DNA from 2 places in the Sporosarcina sp. Y1004 genome. Region 2 is predicted to be linked to the other one. Evidence: riboswitches for the same ligand, from Rfam matches in the RefSeq annotation. Region 2 holds a riboswitch; the other holds the start of a gene.

Region 1 (4,220 bases), on a different contig from region 2:
ACAATGGGGTCACGATTTCCGACCTAGTTATCGAAATATTAGTAGCATCGTTTCTTTGTTTGATAAAAAACCGGTTCTACTTGCTTTAACAGCTACTGCTACGCCGGCAGTTCGGGAAGATATTTGCAAGCAGCTCGGAATTAGTGAAAATAATACAGTAATGACTGGTTTTGAACGAGCAAATCTAACTTTTTCCGTTGTTAAAGGGCAAGACCGTGAGAAATTCGTAAAAGAATATGTTCGGAAAAATGAAGGGGAAGCGGGTATCATCTATGCCGCGACTCGTAAAGCCGTCGATTCAGTGCATGACTTTCTACAAAGAAGTGGAGTGAAAGTCGCAAAATACCATGCTGGACTTGGGGATATTGAACGCCAATCCGGCCAAGACCGCTTTTTAAATGACGAAGCCGCTGTTATGGTAGCGACGAATGCATTTGGAATGGGAATTGACAAGTCCAATATTCGTTACGTTATTCATTACCAAATGCCGAAAAACATGGAGAGTTATTATCAGGAGGCAGGCCGTGCAGGCCGTGATGGGCTCGATAGTGCATGTACGGTGCTCTTTTCATCGCAGGATGTGCAAACACAACGTTTCTTAATTGACCAATCGCAAGACCAAAGTAGAATTCCCGCTGAGCTGGAGAAATTACAGTCCATGATTGATTATTGCCATACGGAAACTTGTCTACAAAAGTTCATTATCTTGTATTTCGGAGAGACGGATGTAGTGGATTGTGGAAGATGTGCCAATTGCACTGACACTCGTGAAAGTACAGACGTCACGGAAGATGTTCAAAAAGTATTGTCATGCGTCATTCGAATGGGCCAACGATTTGGTAAGTCTATGATTGCGCAAGTATTAACCGGATCACGGAACAAGAAAGTGATTGAATTCGGTTTCGATAAATTAACGACATATGGTTTGATGAAAGGACGCAGCGCTAAAGACATTTCTGATTTTATTGAGTTTATAATTTCGGAAAGTTATCTTGGCGTGGAAAATGGGCAATTTCCGACCATTTATGTTAGTGAAGCAGGAAAAGATGTACTGACAGGCAAGGTGACAGTACATCGCAAAGTTTCTGTTGTTACTATGCAAGTCGCAAATGATGATCCGTTATTCGATCAGCTCCGTGCACTTCGTATGAAACTGGCTCAAGAAGCCGGTGTACCACCGTTCGTTGTCTTTTCCGATAAAACATTACGGGACATGGCAGCAAGAATGCCAATCACGAATGATGCGTTCCTAGAAGTAAACGGTGTAGGACTTGCGAAATTGGAACGATACGGTGATCCGTTCATGGAAGAAATCAAGAATTATCAAATGCAAAATGCTTGATGAACTTTGAAAAAAAGAGGCAGGTACTATTCCAAAATGGGATAGTACCTGCCTCTTTATTCTTCTGAATAGACAACTGATTTATCTTCAATGATGTTAAGTATAGTCCAACCGCTCATCAATAACGGGTGACAACAATTTAAATCCACATAGCAATTGGGGTAGCGTTTACTACCTTAAGCTTAATTTTTTAACGGTTATCTACTTTTTCCGGATACATATCATGATTCATCATCCGGTGTTCTGCCATTTTTTCGTATTTCGTGCCGGGTTTACCATAGTTACAATAAGGGTCTATTGATAATCCGCCGCGTGGTGTGAACTTACCCCATACTTCGATGTAACGTGGTTCAATCAGTTTAATTAAATCATTCATAATGATATTGACACAGTCTTCATGGAAATCGCCATGATTGCGGAAACTGAAGAGATATAATTTAAGTGCTTTACTCTCTACTAGCTTTTTGTCTGGAATGAAACTGATATACATCGTTGCAAAATCGGGTTGCCCGGTCATTGGGCAAAGTGAAGTGAATTCAGGACAATTAAATTTCACGAAATAATCACGATTGATATGCATGTTGTCGACTGACTCTAAAACGTCAGGGTTGTATTCATACACGTATTTTGTGTTTTGATTACCGAGTAAAGTTAAGTCGGTCAGTGTTGCCTCATCTCTTCCAGCCAATTAAAAAACCTCCCATAAATTTGTCAGGGAGGTCCATAGGCGCCGGAAAAAAGAGCCATATCGAATGCACATGACTTAAATTCCGTAATCCATAGTTTTTTTAAGAGGGTCGCTATGAACCTCTCCCGAACAGGGTATTCATTTCGTATCTGACATTAAACGACCTACTCTGATTTGTCAATAGCTTCTCTTTTTGTTAAGCCAATTAACGCATACAGAGCAACTGCCAGCAGGAGGAAACCAGTCAGCATGAATGCTCCTCGATATTCTAGGTCGAGGAAGCCGATAAGTCCCGAACCAGCAACAACGCCTATTGAGAAGAATGCATAGAAATAACCATAAGCTTTTCCACGGAATTCAGCAGACGAAGAATCGATTAGCAGTGAGTTGATCGATGGGAATAGGAAAGCAAATCCCGCTCCGTAAATACCCATTGCGACATACAAGTAATTCAATTCTTCAATTTGGCTTAGGAACAACATACTCAATCCCATGAGTGCAATTCCGAATGCTAGCGTCACAACCGGTCGTACGCGGTCAAAAATTCGATTAATGGGTAATAAAAAGATTAGAATTGCAACCACGCCGAATGTACTTAATAATAACCCCGTCGTTTTCGTATCGAATCCGAGCGAAGCTACTTTTAACGGTAAAACAAGAGCTAGTACACCTTGTGAAAACATTAAAAAGAATGCCCCAGCAAAAGCTCTGACCATTCCGGGATGCTGGAACAGATTAATAACCTGGAATTCACCAGCACCTTGTGAAGGTTGTTTTCGTACATATGTATAAGAACGAAGAACAAAGAATGCTAGTATTGCTAACAACAGCATAATCCCGCCGTTGACCGCCATAATGTATGAGGTGCTTGTTTTCGCAGCAACAATACCGCCGTATGCAGGTCCTAAAATTGCGGCCATTCCAACGAATGCACCCGAAATTGCAACACTTTTACCACGTTTTGAACCTTCTGCACGATTTGCTAGGAAAGTGAAGGCTGCGGGAACAATTAGTCCTTCCATAAAACCATGAACGAATCGCACCCCGAGCAGTGACATCGGCCCAGAAACAAACGCGTAGAGGAAGAGAGAAATCGCTGTCGCAAAAAGTCCGAGTACTAGTATGAGGAATGGACCTCGTTTGTCGGTCATGAAACCTGAAATGACATTCCCGATTGTGTTAGAAAATGAATAGATACCTACCGCAAGTCCTACGAGGAATGGCGTAGCACCAAGTGATAATGCAAATGGACTCATAACGGGAAGTTGTGAAAATAAGTCGAAAAACGAGAAAAATACAATGAGGTAAACAAACCCACGCATAATGTAGCCTCTTTTCAATTATATAGATACCGTTCTATATTTTAGCATTAGTTTGAGCTAAGGGGAAAAGGATAGATTGTGAACAATCCATTTGGTTTGCCATAATACGAACTGTAGCGATAAGATTACGATTAGATCTGATAGAAAAAGAGGTGAGAAATGAATGAGTTTCCTTAAAAAACTTTTCAGTAAACAAGATAATACAAAGAATGAAGCGCAAATTGAAAAACAGTATATTTTTGTTGAACTGGAATTGGAGGATTACTACGAGCCTTTTTACGCTAGGGATTTGTCAGAACGCCAAGTTGCCGATTTGAATAAACCTGAATATATGAATGTTCACCAATCATTCAATTTAGGATCACCAGTAATTGCACATATCGCATCTGATACTTCAATTGAAATATTTATTCAAACAAATCACTTTGAGGCGAATTCTGTCGTTAAAGCGGGAATTGTAGTGAAGCATGCGTATTCATCCATCGAAGCGATTTTTATGGAAGCAGTTATTTGGACTAGCGTTGGTCATGTGGTGACGATTCCATTTAAACTAAATATTCGTGCAGACGATGAAAAGTCTAGATTGGCTTCAGCTTTGATAAGCATACAGAAAGAAATTCCGTTTTATTTTGGAAGAGTAGTAAATGATTTAGTGACGATAGACAAGCAAATGCTTATGACTATTCCGGAGTCCGTGCAGAATGATATGCAAATCACTCTTGCAGAACTGTACCATGACGAGTCACGAAATCCGGGTCCGTATATTGAAATTGAAACAGTTTTGGATCGTGAAATGACGACTGCAGGATGGGTCATGCACTTTGATAATGAAAAGTTGATAGAAGAAGAACCAGACTTGTCTTTTATG
Region 2 (4,220 bases):
ATATTTATGTATGCGAGCAATTGATGAAATTGAAGATCACGAAGGATTACAATCGGAGACGAAGCAATATCTTTTGCGCTCAACAAGCGAACTTTTAAAAGCAGACTTTGATGGTGCAGCCTATCAACAACTATTAAAGCCTTATGAGGACCTTTTACCTGAAGTAACATTAAGGCTGGCTGATTGGCTATCTTTTTGTCCGGAAAATATTATGGACAAGGTAAAAGAGTCAACAAGTATTATGGCAGACGGAATGGCGAAATGGGTCGAGAAGGATTGGTTAGTTAAAACCAAAGAAGATTTAGATGAATATACATACTATGTAGCAGGATTAGTAGGTGTTATGCTTTCGGACATATGGGAGATGTATGATGGCACTAAAACAGATCGTGAATTAGCTATAGGATACGGACGTGGTTTGCAGGCAGTCAATATGCTTCGCAATCAAGAGGAAGATGCTGATCGCGGCGTTCATTTTATTCCCGATGGTTGGGACCGTAACGACATGTTTTCCTATGCAACAAAGAACTTGGATAAAGCGGATGCCTATGTAGAGTCATTAGACACTAAAAACATTCTTTTATTCTGTAAAATCCCACTTGCCTTGGCAAAAACAACATTAAAAACGCTTAAGAGTGGTAAAGAAAAAATGTCACGAGCTGAAGTTGAATCTACAGTAGATGAAATTATTAATGAAAATTGACACCAATTTATATTAATACCTTCGAAAAAGTATTGGTAATGCATTAAAAAACATCCCAGCCCTTGTCAATATGACATAGGCTGGGATGTTTTTTCAAATGCCACAACTTTGCTCAGCTTCCTTTATTTTTTATTGTCTGTTGAATCCTTCTTTCTTGTGTCAGCTGAATTCTTTTCATCAATGGGTTTCTTAGAAGACTCACGCAACTTCGCAATATCTGTTTCCTCACCAAACTCAGTATCGTAACTGAGATTATTAACGCCTCGACGATTGATTTCTTTATCTGCGACTGTTTCTTCGATTGGATTAAATAAGATACCCAAGCAAGCCAATCCACTTAACCCAACCAGACCGTAAACCACCCGTGATAAAAACGCCTCTTGTCCACCAAATAGTGATGCTACCAAATCAAACTTAAAGAATCCAATTAAGCCCCAGTTGATTGCTCCAATTATTACCAAAGCCAAGGCAATTCGTTGTATCGTTCTCATGATTTTAACACCTCCCTTATTTAATTAGCAGTTTCGAACAATTATTGAATCCGCAATACCGTTTCGAGTTTTTAAAGGGATTACATCATTACGAATGGGCACCATAAAAACACTCTTCCCGGTAATTGTTAAGATTCGTTATTATCTTCTGCTAAAAAAGCGTTTTAATACATAAATCATAAAAATTTGTGGAGTTAATCGGCACTAATCCTATATATTTTATGCTTCCCGTTTTTGATCCTTGGTGATGTCAATTCCCTTTATACAAATGAATGTACCAACAAATCACATTTTATATATTAAAATTGATTAGGATTAAATCGGTATATAAATACTGAATAAATATATCATTTTATTTAAAGTGGAAACTACTACTAGTAGCTTCTACTCCTATGCTATTATTAACATTGTTCGAAAAAGAGGTTCGAAAACTCCCTCTCAAAAAAAACTAAGGAGATGTTTACTATGAAAAATGAAAAAGCAGTCGTTGTATTCAGTGGCGGCCAAGACAGTACAACATGTCTAATTTGGGCATTGAAAAATTTCGCTGAAGTTGCGACGGTCACGTTTGATTATGGTCAGCGCCATTCAGCGGAAATTGAATGTGCAAGAAAAATTGCGGATGAGCTCGGTGTGTCGTTTAAACTGCTCGATATGAGCCTTATTAATCAACTATCTGCTAATGCTTTGACACGTGATGAAATCGAAGTAAAAGAAGTAGATGGTGAATTACCTTCTACCTTTGTTCCAGGAAGGAATCACCTATTTCTGTCGTTTGCGGCTGTCTATGCGGATGCGATTGGAGCCCGGCACTTAATAACGGGTGTGAGTGAAACTGATTTTAGCGGATATCCAGATTGCCGTGACAATTTTATTAAGTCATTGAATGTCACGTTGAATTTAGCAATGGATGGGCGCTTTGTTATCCATACGCCTTTAATGTGGCTGGATAAGGCCGAGGTCTGGGCAATGGCTGATGAATTAGGTGCACTTGATTTTGTACAGCACAAAACACTTACATGCTACAACGGAATTCCAAGTTCAGGCTGCGGGGAATGTCCAGCTTGTGTGTTACGAAATGATGGACTAATTGCTTACATTACTAAAAAGTCTGAAGGTGTTTCCGAATGATGCAGCAATTTTACCCACAAGTTCAGCACTCGTTTCGTTTTGAACTTAACAAAGACATGCATTTTTCTGCGGCGCATTACATTCCGAGTGAAAATGCTGGAAAGTGCCAAGTGATGCATGGGCATACGTACTATTTGAACATAACAATCGGAGGAAATGAATTGGATTCAATTGGTTTTCTGATTGATTTCAAGGAACTCAAAACCCTTATTCATGATAAATATGATCATTCCGTATTGAATGATCATCCTGAATTTAAGGCTAACTTCCCTACAACTGAGAAATTAGCCGAACAGATTTATAATTCAATTCAGGAAGTTCTACAGACGAGGAGCAATAAAGCAGTCTGTCTTCAGGTCATTGTCCGTGAAACGCCAACAAGCTACGTCATCTACCGGCCTAAACTGGAGGAGAACGTATGAAGATTCCTGTGATGGAGGTGTTCGGACCAACTATTCAAGGTGAAGGAATGGTAATGGGATTGAAAACGATGTTCGTTCGGACATCAGGGTGTGATTATTCATGCTCGTGGTGTGATTCCAGTTTCACGTGGGATGGTTCAGGAAAGAGCGTTTCGAAACAACCAATTGAAATTATAGATGAACTTAAAGCTATTGGAGGGCAGTCATTTTCACATGTAACAATATCAGGTGGGAATCCTGCGCTTCATAAAGGTATCGGGGAACTTGTTGATTTATGCCATGAACAAGGCTGGAAAGTTGCGGTTGAAACGCAGGCTTCTTTTTGGCAGGATTGGTTGTTGGAAATCGATGATATTACCCTTTCTCCAAAACCACCTAGTTCTGGAATGGCAACAGATTTCAGCAAACTGGATACATTTATGGAGAAACTGCTTAATACGACGGCTAGTTTGAAAATCGTCATTTTTGATGAAGTGGATTTCAAATTTGCCGAAGCCGTCCACCAACGTTACCCGGCTTTTCCTTTCTTTTTACAGACAGGAAACGACGATACGACGACGACTGAAAATGAACTGCTAGTGTCTACTCTACTGAATCGGTATGAATGGTTGGTTGATTTGACCGTCAATTCATCTATCATGAATGACGTTAGGGTGTTACCTCAGCTCCATACCCTTATATGGGGGAATAAACGTGGGGTTTAGATATGTACTAATAAAATTACGCATGGTAATTGTCCAGAATCGCCAGCGAATAATTTAATCCACACAATGAGCAATACGGATACAGTTGTATTACTATATTGAACGACTTCAATACATTATCGAAATTTCTTAATACGTAGGGATGCGATTTCGTCGCATCCCTACTTTCATTTTAAGGAAGAACACTTCTTATAGCACACAGCAAAGAATACAATGTGCTAAGTACTAGAGTGCCCAAAAACTATTCATTCGTCTATCTACCACTTGTCTCTTATACAGTTTAAACTGTTCTAGAAAATAGCCTTAACTTCCAGTGTTGTTAATGAATAAAAACGGGTATAATTAAGCATACGAGAAACTATGGAATAGGGGGCTCGATTAGATGAAGAGAAAAGTCAGTAATTCTGAATACCGTGTTCTTGAAAAGGAGTTTCGCTATTTGGAACAAGCAGGAAAGCTTGGGACGGATCAAAGAAGCGCACTTCTATCGGAATACGAGCCTACTGAACGAGTGGGTTTTGTGCGGGTCTTGCTGGTCTTTGGAGCCATTTTAATAGGTGTCGGTATTTTAAGTTTCATCGCTGGAAATTGGCAGGAAATACCGAAACTTGCAAAGTTTATTCTATTATTCTTTGCGACAGCTGGCTTTTATATTGGCGGCTATAAAATGGAAGAACGTTATCCAAAAACATCGCGTAGCCTTTATTATATCGGTGTGGCTGTGTACGGTGCTGGTATCTTCTTGATTGGCCAAATGTTTAACCTAAGC

What was found. A riboswitch is a leader RNA that binds a small molecule or an ion and turns the genes downstream of it on or off. The one in region 2 is predicted to bind preQ1.
Region 1: another riboswitch for preQ1. It lies ahead of queF (preQ(1) synthase); the one in region 2 lies ahead of queC (7-cyano-7-deazaguanine synthase QueC).

Annotation. Positions count from the first base shown of each region.
Region 1 is NZ_JBYHFQ010000016.1:78,194-82,413, reverse strand. It holds gene recQ (DNA helicase RecQ) at 1-1,342, shown strand, start outside; gene queF (preQ(1) synthase) at 1,533-2,030, opposite strand; PreQ1 riboswitch class I at 2,116-2,159, opposite strand; gene AC25Y6_RS12235 (MFS transporter) at 2,195-3,352, opposite strand; gene AC25Y6_RS12230 (hypothetical protein) at 3,516-4,220, shown strand, end outside.
Region 2 is NZ_JBYHFQ010000004.1:155,710-159,929, reverse strand. It holds gene AC25Y6_RS04755 (squalene/phytoene synthase family protein) at 1-703, shown strand, start outside; gene AC25Y6_RS04750 (DUF378 domain-containing protein) at 826-1,194, opposite strand; PreQ1 riboswitch class I at 1,608-1,652, shown strand; gene queC (7-cyano-7-deazaguanine synthase QueC) at 1,660-2,325, shown strand; gene queD (6-carboxytetrahydropterin synthase QueD) at 2,322-2,747, shown strand; gene queE (7-carboxy-7-deazaguanine synthase QueE) at 2,744-3,451, shown strand; gene AC25Y6_RS04730 (DUF2157 domain-containing protein) at 3,834-4,220, shown strand, end outside.